DNA from 2 places in the Ensifer sp. Root127 genome. Region 1 is predicted to be linked to the other one. Evidence: riboswitches for the same ligand, from Rfam matches in the RefSeq annotation. Region 1 holds a riboswitch; the other holds the start of a gene.
What was found. Region 1 has a riboswitch for FMN ahead of ASD03_RS28090 (6,7-dimethyl-8-ribityllumazine synthase). Riboswitches for the same ligand answer to the same signal wherever they lie in the genome.
Positions count from the first base shown of each region.

Region 1 (7,108 bases):
TGTCGTTGTCGCAAACCGCAACACGCTTTTGCGCGACATGGTTTAATCTCGTGCACAATTCCTTAGCTCGGTATCGATCTAAGGAATTTTGCAGCAAATCAAAGCGCTAAGGCGATCTTTGTGCGTTCATGCGGACGCGCAAAGGTCACTGCAAGCCTCGGGACAGAAAGCCTATATGAGCACCGCTTCACCGACCTTGATCAGCAAGCGAGCCGTCATCGACTGGCTCGGCATTGCCCCCTTCATGCTTTTCGCGCTGCTGTTCCTGATCATCCCGACGCTTTATCTCGTCACCGGCGCGTTCCTGACGCCCGATGGCAGCTTTACCTTCAAGAACATCGGCGATCTGTTCACGCCCTCGATCCTCAGCGCCTACTGGATCTCGATCCGGATCTCGATCGCGTCCTCGATCGGCGGCGCGCTGATCGGCTTCTTCCTCGCCTGGGCAATCGTGCTCGGCGGCGTGCCGACCTGGATCCGCTCGGGCCTCCTGACCTTTTCGGGCGTCGCCTCGAACTTCGCCGGCGTGCCGCTCGCCTTCGCCTTCCTCGCGACCCTCGGGCGCACCGGCCTCGTCACCGTCTTCCTGCGCGAATGGTTCGGCTTCAATCTCTATTCGACCGGCTTCAACCTGCTGTCGTTTTTCGGATTGACCATCACCTACATGTATTTCCAGATCCCGCTGATGGTGCTGATCCTGACGCCGGCGCTCGATGGTCTGAAGAAAGAATGGCGCGAAGCCTCTGAAATCCTTGGCGCCTCGACCTGGCAGTACTGGCGCATGGTGGCGCTGCCGATCCTGTGGCCGAGCCTGCTCGGCACCACGCTCCTACTGTTTGCCAACGCCTTCGGCGCGATCGCCACGGCCTATGCCTTGACCGGGTCCTCGCTCAACATCGTGCCGATCCTGCTCTATGCGCAGATCCGCGGCGACGTGCTGCACAATCCGAACCTCGGCTATGCGCTGGCGCTCGGCATGATCGTCATCACCGGCATCTCGAACGTTCTCTATATCTGGCTGCGTATGCGCGCCGAACGGTGGCAGAAATGAAAGCACAACGTCTCGGCGCCTGGATCGCCATCGCCATCGGTGCAAGCTACTTCATCATCCCGCTGCTGGGCACGCTGGAATTCTCGCTGCGCATGCGCCGCGGCGAATACTCGTTCGACGCCTATCGCTCGGTCTTCTCCGACCTGCAGTTCCGCGAGACCTTCGGCTATTCGATGATGATGGCCGTGTTGACCATCGTCTTCGGCATGCTGCTGGTGGTGCCGACCGCCTATTGGGTCCGCCTTCGCCTGCCGCAGGTGCGCCCGATCATCGAATTCATCACCCTTCTGCCGCTGGTCATCCCGGCGATCGTCATCGTCTTCGGCTATCTGCGCCTCTACAACTCCTCGTCGTGGATCCCGCTGACCGGCTCGATCTCCGGCACCAATGCGCTGTTGATGTTCTCCTACATGACGCTGTCCCTGCCCTACATGTACCGGGCGGTCGATACCGCGATGCGGGCGATCGACGTCCGCACGCTGACGGAAGCCGCCGAAAGCCTCGGCGCCAAATGGCCGACGATCCTGTTTCGCTGCATCTTCCCCAACGTCATGAGTGGCGTGCTCTCCGGCGCCTTCATCACCTTTGCGATCGTCATGGGCGAATTCACCATGGCCGCGCTGCTCAACCGCCCGGCCTTCGGTCCGTACCTGCAGCTCGTCGGCGCCAACAAGGCCTATGAGCCTTCGGCGCTCGCGGTCATCGCATTCGCCATCACCTGGCTCAGCATGGGTCTGATCCAGCTCGTTTCCCGCATCCAGAAATCCGCTCCGGCCAAGGCTTGATCACATGGCATTCCTGACACTGAACAATATCCAGAAGTCCTTCGGCCCGGTTCAGGTCGTGCACAACTTCAACATGGTCATCGACAAGGGCGAGTTCGTTTCGTTCCTAGGCCCGTCAGGCTGCGGCAAGACGACGATCCTGCGCATGATCGCCGGCTTCGAGACGCCGTCGGGCGGCACGATCACCATCGACAGCAAGGACCAGGGAACGCTGAAGCCCAACCAGCGCAACATCGGCATGGTGTTCCAGGCCTATGCGCTGTTTCCCAACATGAACGTCAACGACAACGTCGCCTTCGGCCTGAAAGTCGCCGGGGCGCAGAAGTCGGAGATCGATACACGCGTCAAGCAGATGCTGAGCCTGATCAAGCTCGAGCACCTGGCCGACCGCTTCCCCTACCAGCTTTCCGGCGGCCAGCAGCAGCGCGTGGCGCTCGCGCGCGCCCTCGCCGTCAAGCCGCAGGTGCTGCTGCTCGACGAGCCGCTGTCGGCGCTCGACGCCAAGATCCGCGTGTCGCTGCGCGAGGAAATCCGCCAGATCCAGCAGCAGCTCGGCATCACCACTGTCTTCGTCACCCATGACCAGGAAGAAGCCCTGTCGATCTCCGACCGCATCGTCGTCATGAATTCCGGGCGAGCCGACCAGATCGGCACGCCGTTCGAGATCTACAACACCCCTGCGACCCGATTCGTCGCCTCCTTCGTCGGCACGCTCAACATCATCGAAGCCAAGGTCGCCGACCCGGCCGCCGGTGCTGTCACCATCGGCAACCAGCAGGTGTCGCTGAAGGAGCCGATCGCCGGCATGAAGGGTGGCGACAACATTTCGCTGGCGCTGCGCCCGGAGGCAGGCTCGATCGCCGACAGCGCCAGGGGCGACACCGCGCTGACCGGCGAGGTGGTTTCGACCAGCTTCCTCGGCTCGGTCATCCGCACCAAGCTGCGCATCGGCGGCGACGTCATCTCCTTCGACATGTTCAACGACCCCGGCCTGACGCCGCCGGCCTTCGGCTCGAACGTCACGCTCCGCTTTGCCGCCAAGGACCTGCTCGTCATCCGCGAGTAGATCTCCAGCGTCCCCCTACAGCGCGTGCGTCTTGTTACGCGCAAAGGTCGCTGTAGCGCTTTGAAGTGCTGCATGTTTTTATCCCTAAATCGAATAGGATTTAAGGAAACATGCAGTAGCTGCCTTGCACATGCCGTGGAGAGATTGCCTGAACCGTCGAATGAAAAACAGCGCATTTTGCACCGGCGGCCGCCATGACTAAAGCGCAGCCGAGTGCGTTCGTCACCCATATCCACGAAGAACTCGCGGATATCGGTCCCGTTGACATAGGCCGCTTCTTCGGCGGTTGGGCCTATCTTGTCGCTGATCGCCAGTTCGCCATCAGCATCAAGGATCGCCTCTATTTCAGGGTTGATCAGCCCCTGAGAGATGCGCTTCTCAGCGAAGGATGTCAGCCGTTCACCTACAACAAGGGCGGCAAACCGGTGGTCGTGCACCGCTACTACGAAGCACCGGTCACTTGCCTTGATGACACGCAGGCGCTGCTCCATTGGTCCGCACGCGCGATCGCCGCCGAAGACGAAGCCCCGCGTCGCGTCCGCAGATAAATGTCTCGTGGCGGCGACGCGGCACGCGGCCGAGGTCAGACTACGGCGGCTCCCGACGGGAACAGATTTGTCCGGGAGCGATACGGCACGGAAAAAATCTGTCGCGATTTCCCGGATTTTCGTCGCGTCAGGCGTTTGACCAGGCACGGCCGATCTATATAGTCGCTCTTGTTCTCAGGGCGGGGTGAAACTCCCCACCGGCGGTAGCGATCGAAAGATCGAAGCCCGCGAGCGCTTCGGAGGTCTACTTCGGAGGTCAGCAGATCCGGTCAGATTCCGGAGCCGACGGTCACAGTCCGGATGGAAGAGAGCAAGCAGGAACGTGGACCCCACACCGGGGTTTCGCGCGCGTGCATGTTCGCCCGACGGGAAAATTGGAAACGCCAAACCCTGGAAGGCTTGAGACCATGACTATTCTTTCCCACCCCACCGCCAAGATTGCGATTGTCCGTGCCCGCTGGCACGCCGACATCGTCGACCGCTGTGTCGATGCCTTCGTCGCCCAATGGACGAAGTTCGGCGGCAGTGCCGCCGACGTCGAGATCTTCGACGTGCCAGGCGCGCTGGAAATCCCGCTGCACGCGCAGAAGCTTGCCAGGACCGGCCGTTACGCCGCGATCCTCGGCACCGCCTTCGTCGTCGATGGCGGCATCTACCGCCATGACTTCGTCGCTGGCACGGTGCTCGACGGTATGATGCGCGTCCAGCTCGATACCGACGTGCCGGTGCTGTCGGCCGTGCTGACGCCGCACAATTTCCAGGAAAGCGCGCCGCTGATCGCCTTCTTCCGCGAACACTTCGTCGCCAAGGGCGAAGAAGCCGCCAATGCCTGCGCCCAGATCCTCGACGCCCGCGCCAAGCTGGCGCTGCTCAACGCCTGATCTGCTGGCGGGCCGCAAGCCCGCGCCGTATCCGGCCGCCACCCCTCATCCGGCCTGCCGGCCACCTTCTCCCCGCCTGCGGGGAGAAGGCTAGGGTGAGGGGCAAGGCTCGCTCAGCGCTCCGATGCGCAACCATCGAGCCGCTTCGCGGCGCCTGCTTGAATCAACCTCTGAACCACCTGAATCAAGCCGCCAGCAACAGCCGGCAAACCGCTGTTTCGAATAGCCAATTCCCGGCGTTCAATGCACCGGCTCTGCCTCATCAAGGCACCGTTCCAGCGCCGCCATCCGGTGGCGATGACCGACCGCCTCGAAACCGACGACGGTCACGAACGGCGCAAACATCAGAATGATCAGGCAGATCGCCATGTCGACGCCCGCCATCGCGGCCGCGATCGACGCCGCAAGCAGCAGCATCGTGCCGGCGAGCAGCCAGGCATGAAGCGGTTCCGACTGCCGCAGCAGATAGGCATACATGCCGTAGACCAGAGCGATATAGGCCGCGACCGGGACCGCCACCGTCAACACGGTCGCAAGCGACCCGATATGCGCCTTGTGCTCGATGTAATAGGCGGCGACATGCAGGCCCGCACCGGTCGCAACGATCGCGGCGAAAATGAACATGTGACCATAGCCCCAGACGAAGGAGCGTCTGCGGTGCACGTGCAGGACCTCGGCACTCGGCAACAGGAAATAGATCCACCACATGCCGAAGGTAAGCCCGGTGCCCGCAAGGCAGACGAGCGCCACGTCGAGGTTCCAGCCCTCCCCATCCACCACCGCCGTGATCGAGGCGACCGTGCCGACGACGCCTTCTCCGAGCGCGATGATTGCCAGAAGGCCGTAGCGTTCCGCAATATGGTGGGCATGCCAGGGCGTGCCGCCATGCCGCGTCTCGGCGATATAGGGCCCGAGCATCTCGATGACGGTGAGCGCCACGACCATGGCGAAGGTGACAACGATCGAGAAGTCGACGAAGATCTGCACGACCCAGCCGAGTTGCGCAACCGTGATCGCTACCACATAGGTCATGCAGGCCTGCCGTCGTGCCGGATCTTGGCCGGCGGCGCGCAGCCACTGGAAGATCATCGCCACCCGCATGACGACGTATCCGAGCACCATCACGCCATTGTCGAGATGGGCACCCTCGTCGACCGAGCGGAACATGGCGGGAAGGCCGATCGCCAGGATCAGCACGCCGACCATCTGCACCATGGTCACGCACCGGAACACCCAGTCGTCGGTGTCATAGGCGGAAGCAAACCAGGTGAAATTGATCCAGGCCCAGCAGATGGCGAAGCTGGCGAAGAAGAAGCCGATCAGCCCCGCCTTGAAATGTCCTTCGGCCATCAGATGCGCAAGCTGCGATGCCGCAAGGCTGAAGGCGATGACGAAGGTCAGGTCGAACAGAAGCTCGAGCGTCGTGGCTGTGCGGTGGTGTTCGTGCGTGTCGCGGCCGCTCATGCGCGCCAGGCGGTGGCTTCCGGCATGCGGCGGTGTCGTTGGGGCGTCGGGCATGGGGCGGCATTCCTCGCTGACGTGACGATATGCAAGCATGTTCAAATATTTACAGAAGCTTCGTCAAGCCGGCAGTGCCCCGGCGGTCTGCCAAAACACCCGACAGCGCCGCGCCTCAAACATGACGCGCAAACGACGCTGAAACGAATTAGGCAGTGGCAAATCAGGAAAAGACGCCCGGCATCTCTGCCGGGCGTCTCGCCGCGATGCGCGAGGGAGGATCAACGTGCATTGCGGTATTAGAGCATTTCCAGGAAAAGTGCGAATCGGCTTTCCGCCAGGAAATGCGTAAAAACAAAGAGATAGAGCGGGTCTGTGGCTCCGTTTAAACCGGAAACGCTCTAGCAGTTGGCTCGCTTACTTCGCCGCGTCGAGACGATCGATCGCGTCGACATTGCCGGCCGACGGGCCGTTCGCGTCGAATTCGGAGGCGAGCCAGGTATCAACGATCGACTTCGCCAGCTCCGGCCCGATGACGCGCGCGCCCATGGTGATGATCTGTGCGTTGTTCGACTTTGCCGCCCGCTCAGCGGAATAGGTGTCGTGGGTCAGCGCGGCGCGGATGCCCGGCACCTTGTTGGCCGAGATGCAGACGCCGATACCGGTGCCGCAGAACAGGATGCCGCGCTCGTTGTCGCCATCGACGATGGTCTGCGCCAGCTTCTGCGACAGGTCGGCGTAGAAACCGGACTGGCTGAGGTCGCTGACTTCGAGGTCGGCCTTGCCCTTGAGATGGGCGGCGATGACGTCGAGCAAGGGCTTGCCGGCGCTGTCTGCTCCGATTGCGATCTTCATGATTGTTCCTTTCCGTCTTGTTGATCTGCGGGGTACGAGGGCTCAGATCGCCTTCGAGACGCGCTGCAGAATGTCGAGATAGCCATTGACGTCCCAGGCGGAGCGGCCGATGAACAGGCCGTCGATGTGCCCCTGGGTGATCAGTTCTTCGCAATTGCCGGGATTGACGCTGCCGCCGTAGAGGACGGGAACGCGCACGCCGAGCGCGCCTTGCGCCACGTCGGCGATCCGCTTATGGCGCTCGTCGGCATAGTCTGATGTTGCCGGAATGCCGTTGACGCCGATGGCCCAGACCGGCTCGTAGGCGAGCAGGATCGTCGCCTTGCGCGCGTCGCCTTCCAGCAGTTCCAGCGCGCCTTCAACCTGCCGCTTCAGGACGGCATCCGCCTCGCCCGCCTCGCGCTCGGCGAGCGTCTCGCCAATGCAGATCAGCGGCACCAGGCCGTGGCGCACCGCCGCTGCCG
Region 1 is NZ_LMDX01000034.1:117,218-124,325, reverse strand. It holds gene ASD03_RS28110 (ABC transporter permease subunit) at 176-1,051, shown strand; gene ASD03_RS28105 (ABC transporter permease) at 1,048-1,836, shown strand; gene ASD03_RS28100 (ABC transporter ATP-binding protein) at 1,841-2,902, shown strand; gene ASD03_RS28095 (TfoX/Sxy family protein) at 3,097-3,450, shown strand; FMN riboswitch at 3,617-3,766, shown strand; gene ASD03_RS28090 (6,7-dimethyl-8-ribityllumazine synthase) at 3,858-4,331, shown strand; gene ASD03_RS28085 (low temperature requirement protein A) at 4,572-5,849, opposite strand; gene ASD03_RS28080 (RpiB/LacA/LacB family sugar-phosphate isomerase) at 6,207-6,644, opposite strand; gene ASD03_RS28075 (triose-phosphate isomerase) at 6,687-7,108, opposite strand, start outside.

Region 2 (7,108 bases), on a different contig from region 1:
CGTCACCGCGTGACCGAAGAGGCCGAGGCGGCCGCACAGCTCCGTCTGCAGGAAGCGACAGCCGGCCTTGCAACCGGTCTTCGCCGCCTGGCGGCCGGCGATCTCGCCTTCCAGCTCAACGAACCTTTCGCACCGGATTTCGAACAGCTGCGTCACGACCTCAACCAGGCCGTTGCCCAGCTGGCCGATACACTGGCTGCCGTCTCCTCCAGCTCGGGCAGCATCGACAGCGGTGCACGCGAAGTCAGCCAGAGCGCCGACGATCTGTCACGTCGCACCGAACAGCAGGCCGCGTCGCTGGAAGAAACGGCAGCCGCCCTCGACCAGATCACGGTCAATGTCGGCAGCTCGTCCAAGCGCACCAACGAAGCCCGCGCCATTGCCAGCCAGGCAAACGAAAGCGCCCACAAGTCCGGCGCCATCGTCTCCGGCGCAATCGACGCCATGGGCCGCATCGAGCATTCGTCGAGCCAAATCTCCAACATCATCGGCGTCATCGACGAAATCGCCTTCCAGACCAACCTGCTGGCGCTGAATGCCGGCGTGGAAGCAGCGCGCGCCGGTGATGCCGGCAAGGGATTTGCCGTCGTCGCCCAGGAAGTGCGCGAACTCGCACAGCGTTCGGCCAATGCCGCCAAGGAGATCAAGGACCTGATCCGCAATTCAGCGGTGGAAGTGCAGAGCGGCGTCAAACTCGTGCGTGAAACCGGCGAGGCTCTGCGCACGATCGAAGGCTTTATCGTCACGATCAACCAGCACATGGACGCGATCGCCGTTTCGGCACAGGAACAGTCCGCCGGGCTTTCCGAGGTCAACACCGCCGTCAACCAGATGGACCAGGTGACCCAGCAGAACGCCGCAATGGTCGAAGAGGCGAACGCCGCAAGCGCGACGCTGGCACAGGAGGCCGGCCGTCTTCGCGAACTGATCGCTCGCTTCACATTGGCCCAGGATTCGGGCCACGGTTACGCGCCTTGGACCGGCTCATCGCGCCGGGCAGCATAGTCCGAACGGGTGAAATTCTTGGCACTACAAGTGAAACGGCCTCCGGAAACGGAGGCCGTTTCTTGCTTGCGGAGGTCGTTACCGTGAAATTGCAGAGGTTTTAGTCGACAAATGTAGCAATTGTAACTATCAATAATGTTGCTGCCATTTGACATGGCACCTCACAATTTTCCAACGATGATCATGAAGAAGACATTCGAAGTTTCCGACAGACTGTTTGAGCTTTATCACCGCGTCCACCGGCTCGTGAACGAGTCGATGACGGAGGAAGGCGTTTCGCTGGCGCGGAGCAAATTCCTGTTCTTCCTGAGCAAGCTCGGCCCCTGTCGCTCGACGGATATCGCCTGCGCGCTGAACTTTGCGCCGCGCACCGTCACCGAAGCGATCGACGGCCTCGAGCGCGACCGATTGGTGATGCGCAAACCCGATCCCGAGGATCGCCGCGCCAAGATCGTCTCGATCACCGACACGGGACGCGTGATCCTGGAGGCAGCCGAACACCCGCGCAAACAGCTGATCGAGGAGATCTTCTCCGCGCTCGACGACAAGGAGCTCGGTCAGCTCTTCGATATCGTCGGCAAACTCGTCGACAAGACCGACGAAATTCGCAAGCGCAAGGATGAGGCCGAAGCAGCACAGATTGCGGTCGCTCGCTAGGCCCGCCCTTCCCCCAGCCTTTACAGATAGCCGAAACAGAAAGAGGCCGGGACGTCATGTCCCGGCCTCTTTCGTTTTTCTCCTGGCCCGACGATTACATCGCGTCGATGGCACCGATGGAGAAGAACAGTGTCTCGCCGGAGGAATCGTCGACGCCGTCATTGTCGGTGACGACATAGCCGTTGCCGGCGGCATCGACGGTGAAGCCTTCGACCTTGTCGACGACGTAACCCTTCAGGGCCCTCAGATCGGGAAGGAGGTCGCGAACCTCTTCCTTCTTGACGACAGGAAGCTCGCCGCCAAGGGCTGCCGGCTTCAGGTCGGCAAGGGCGACACGGTAGAGCTTCTTCAGCTTGGCTGCCTGGCCGATCAGGTTGTCTCGCTCGATGATATAGGCATAGTCGCCGTGGACGGAGATTTCCGACAGGCCGACCCAGCCGCCATCCGCCTTCTCGAGCGGATAACGCACAGCACCCCATTCCTCGCTCGACGGCTTGTAGGAGACGAGCTTGACGAAGCCCTTCTCGTCGTCCTTCCATTCGCGCTGGACGGCCATCCAGAGAACCTGATCGTCGCCTTCGCCGACAACCGTTACACCCTCGAAGCCGAAGCGGCTCTCGCCTGCACGCAGAGTTTCGGGCAGGGCGATCTCCTTCTTGATCTCGCCCTTCTTGTTCACACGCAGCAGCGCGTGGCTGTAGAGCTTGTCGGCGTTGCCTTCCGAAGCGAGCCAGAAGCCCCCTTCCCCATCATTGGCGATGCCTTCGATGTCGAGCTTCTGTGCCGGGGCGCCATCGCGGGTGATCCGAAGCGTCTCGGTGATCAACGCCGGCTTCTGCGTCGCATCGATGGTGAAGATGGTCGGCTGCGATGCATAAACCGAATCGTTGACTGCGCGCAGGAAGCCCGGCTTGTCGGCAACGGCTGCGAGGCCCGACAAGGCTCCGAAGCCCACCGGCAGACCATCCTTGTCCGCCGAACGGATCTGCGGATAGGCGGCTTCACCTTCGCCACGCTCGTAGATCATCACATGCGAGCGAGCGCCGCCGTCTTCGCCGAGATCGACCTCGTTGGCGGTCGCAAGCAGATTGCGCGACGGGATCGCGACGGCACCCTCCGGCGAGATGCCCGACGGCAGCAATTGCAGCAGTTCCGGCTCGGCGCCGGTGTCCTTGTAAACGCCGACGACGGATGCACGTTCGGTAAGCACGAAGAACAGATTGTCTTCGCCGAACTTGGCAGCCTCGAGGCCTTCCGGCTCGACGCCCTTGGCCGACGAGCGCTTCTCGGGATAGTGGCCGATCGAAGCGATCTCGTGTTCGAAACTCGCACCCGATTCGAACAGGACCTTACCGGCCGTATCGAAGATGGTGAAGCCGCGCGAACCGCCCTCATAGTCACCTTCGTTGGCGACGACGATGCGATTGTCGTCGAGCCACTTGACGGCGTCAGGCTCGCGCTTGCGGCCCGGTTGCTCGTCCATGAAGGCGATAGCGCCGTCACGCTTGGCGTCGATGTCCCTAAGGTCGACCGCGCCAGCGGAGAAATGCGTCTTTACCGTCGCCGACTTGCCGTCGATGATGACGATGTGGTTGTTCTCCTGCAGCGTCAGCGCAATCTCGTCCTTGCCGTTGAAGGACACGAATTCCGGCTCCGGGTCGTCGCCTGCAACCTCGGCAAGACCGGTGAGGGTCACGTGCTTGATCGTCGCGCAATCGGCACCACCATCCTTCAGAGACAGGATCACCAGGTCGCCGGCAGGCATCTGCGGGATCTTGCCGTCGTTGACCTCTTCATCGCGCTCATTCTCGATCGCGATCGCAGCAATGGTCCGGTCCTTGTTGACCGCGACGGAGTCCGGCTGGCCGCCGAGATCGCAGGTCGACTCGACCTTCTTCGAGGCAACGTCGACGGTAGCGAGAAAGCCGGAAGGCTTGGTGAAGCTTTCGCGTGTGTTGACCGCGATCAGGGCCTTGGTACCGGCGACGGTTACCGAGGTCGGCTCGCCATCGAACGACACGATACCGGCCGCCTTCGGCGCCTTGGCGTCGGTGATATCGATAAGGCCGATGCGCTTGCCCGGGCTATCGGAATAGATCAGCGTATTGCCGTCTTCGGTGGCGGTAATGATTTCCGCGGATGTCGCGTCCTTGCGGGCATCGCCCTCCGGCAGATTGTCGGCAACGGCGAAGGACGCAATACGATTGAACACCGGTTCGGCGGCAGCCGGAAAGGCAACGGACGCAAGAAGTATGGCGGCAAGTGCCGTTCTGCATGATGAAATGGTCATGAAAAATCCCCCATGTCGAATATTCAAAACAAGGGGGTTCTGCGGGATGGCGATGACAGGCGCATGACAGTCCCGCGCCTTTGTTGTGCAGCGTTGTCTTACGCGGTCGCGCGCTCGCGTTTCATCTCGTTGCGCATGATGAAAAGCGAGGCGCCGAGGATCAGGACCGCCCCCAGCCACAGATAGCCGCTCGGCGCATAACCGAAGACGAGCCAGCCGGCGAGAACGTTGAGCGGTAGCTTGAGATCGTCGAAAGGCTGCACATACGCTGCGTCTGCGACGGTATAGGCAAGCGTCAACAGATACTGTGCCACCACGGTCAAAAGCCCCGCCAGCACCAATAGCGCAAGGATAGTTCCACTCGGCACGACAAACCCTGCCGACAGCGCCAGCACACCATTGATCGGCGTCAGAAGCACGAGCAACCAGACCGTTATCGTCTCAGGGCGCTCGATGCCTGTCAGGCTCTTGGTGATCAGCGACGCCGCCCCCCAGAGCAGCGCCGAGAAAACCGGCAGCAGCGCTGCCCAGGTGAAGCTTTCCGACCAGGGCTGCAGGATGATCGTGGCGCCGGCAAAGCCGACTGCCGCCGCTGCCCAGCGTGCCGGACCAACGCGTTCGCCCAGGAAGAGCCGCGCACCAAGAATGATGAAAAATGGCGATGTCATCACCAGCGCGATCGCCTGCCAGATCGGAACAGAAGCCAGGCCCGAAACCCAGGCCCCTACGCCGAGCGCCGCAAAGGCAACGCGAATGACGTGACGCCAGGGGTAATCGGTGCGCATGGCCGACAGGCCGGCGCGAAACAGGAACGGCAGGGAGAAGACGAGTGCAAATGCATATTGCCAGAAGGCAGTCGAGGTGGCGGAAAAGCCGAGTTGCATCGTCATCCATTGCGTGACGACATTCAGGAGAGCAAAGGCGACGCCGGCCAGTATCATCCAGGCCGCACCGGCCATGGCACGGGAGGTGAAAAGTGCTTGGGTCGTCTCGCTCATGTCCTTCATCCGCAAACAGGGACCTACACAAATCAGGACACATGAGCGCAGGATGCGACGACGGACCGCCCGCCCGTCGCACCCACGATCATTCTCTTTCATCCGGACTGTGACCGTCGGCTCCGGAATCGCACCGGATCTGCTAACCTTCCGACACGACAGCGCCTGAAGTGCTCGCGGGCTTGGGCCTGCTGCATAATTCCTTAAATCCAATCCGATTTAAGGAGAAAATTATGCAGCAGCTTTCAAGTGTCACAGCGTCCGTTGCGCGTCATATTTGACGCGCGGCGCTGAGCCCTTACCGCCGGTGGGGAGTTTCACCCCGCCCTGAGAACAGGGCTGAGCCGTAGACCAAAGACCGCGCTGCTGCAAGGGCAGCCGAAACGCAAAAGGGTCCGGCGTGAACCGAACCCTTCAAGACTTGGACGGCCGGCCTCGTATCCGGCCGTCAAGCAAACCTATCAGCCGTTAACGGCATCCTTCAGGCCCTTGCCGGCCGTGAACTTCGGAACGTTGCGTGCCGGGATGTCAACTTCTGCGCCCGTGGACGGGTTGCGGCCCTTGGAGGCTTCGCGACGCGAAACGGAGAAGTTGCCGAAACCGACGAGGCGAATGTCGCCACCGTCCTTAAGTTCAGCCTGGATGGTCTCGAAAACTGCATCAACTGCGGAAGATGCGTCGGTCTTGGAAAGTCCGGCCTTCTCAGCAACGGCAGACACGAGCTCATTTTTGTTCATGTTTCCACCCCTTTCAAAATGGTTCGAAACGACTGTGTTTTTAAGCCGCGGCGGCTTGCGCATCGCCCGCGTCTTGCCATTCCCAATTGCGCCTAATCCCTTGGAATGCAAGGCTTGCAGCATGCTTTTACAACAAAAAAGACCGGCCAGAGGCCGGTCTTCCTTGTTTTTCTGCCAAATGGGCCTGACGGGAACACAATTGCACCCGCCCGGTCCTGTCAATCAGTGGGCGATGGAAGCGCCCGCTTCGTCCTGCGAATCAACCGCGGCGACGGTTGCCGGCTCATTTGCCGGGTCCCATTCGATCGGCTCCGGGACGCGGACCAGAGCGTGCTCGAGCACTTCACCCATCCGCGAAACGGGGATGATCTCCAGCACGTTCTTCACGTTGTCCGGGATCTCGGCGAGATCCTTGGCGTTTTCCTCGGGGATCAGCACCTTCTTGATGCCGCCGCGAACGGCCGCCAGCAGTTTTTCCTTCAGTCCTCCGATCGGCAGCACGCGGCCGCGAAGGGTGATCTCACCCGTCATCGCCACGTCCTTGGAGATCGGAATACCGGTCATGACAGAGACGATCGCTGTTGCCATGGCAACACCGGCCGACGGGCCATCCTTGGGCGTCGCGCCTTCCGGCAAGTGCACGTGGATGTCGCGCTTGTCGAACAGCGGCGGCTCAATGCCGAAGTCGATCGCCCGCGAGCGGACATAGGATGCCGCCGCCGAAATCGATTCCTTCATCACGTCGCGCAGGTTGCCGGTGACGGTCATGCGGCCCTTGCCGGGCATCATGACGCCTTCGATCGTCAGCAGTTCGCCGCCGACCTCGGTCCAGGCAAGACCTGTGACCACACCGACCTGATCGTCGCGTTCGGCTTCGCCGTGACGATAACGCGGTACGCCAAGGTAGTCCTGGATGTTGCCGGCAGTGACTGCCACTGCCTTGGCCTTGCCCTTGATGATCTCGGTTACCGCCTTGCGGGCGAGCTTCATCAGTTCGCGCTCGAAGTTACGAACGCCGGCTTCGCGTGTGTAGGTCTGGATGATCGCCATCAGCGCACCGTCGGTGACCGAAAACTCTTTCGGCTGCAGCGCGTGATCGCGGATCGCCTTCGGCAGCAGGTGCCGCTTGGCGATTTCCAGCTTTTCCTCTTCGGTGTAGCCGGCAATACGGATCACTTCCATGCGGTCCATCAGCGGCGCCGGAATGTTCAGCGTGTTCGCCGTGGTGATGAACATCACGTTGGACAGATCGTATTCGACTTCAAGGTAGTGATCCATGAAGGTCGAGTTCTGTTCTGGATCCAGCACCTCCAGCAGAGCCGAGGACGGGTCGCCACGGAAGTCCTGGCCCATCTTGTCGATCTCGTCGAACAGGAAGAGCGGGTTGGACTTCTTCGCCTTCTTCATCGACTGGACGACCT
Region 2 is NZ_LMDX01000001.1:88,800-95,907, forward strand. It holds gene ASD03_RS00420 (HAMP domain-containing methyl-accepting chemotaxis protein) at 1-1,005, shown strand, start outside; gene ASD03_RS00425 (MarR family transcriptional regulator) at 1,189-1,662, shown strand; gene ASD03_RS00430 (esterase-like activity of phytase family protein) at 1,757-3,952, opposite strand; gene ASD03_RS00435 (DMT family transporter) at 4,051-4,950, opposite strand; FMN riboswitch at 5,037-5,289, opposite strand; gene hupB (DNA-binding protein HupB) at 5,412-5,687, opposite strand; gene lon (endopeptidase La) at 5,910-7,108, opposite strand, start outside.
Region 2: it holds a riboswitch for FMN, as region 1 does, so the genes downstream of both, ASD03_RS00435 (DMT family transporter) here and ASD03_RS28090 (6,7-dimethyl-8-ribityllumazine synthase) in region 1, are expected to answer to the same signal.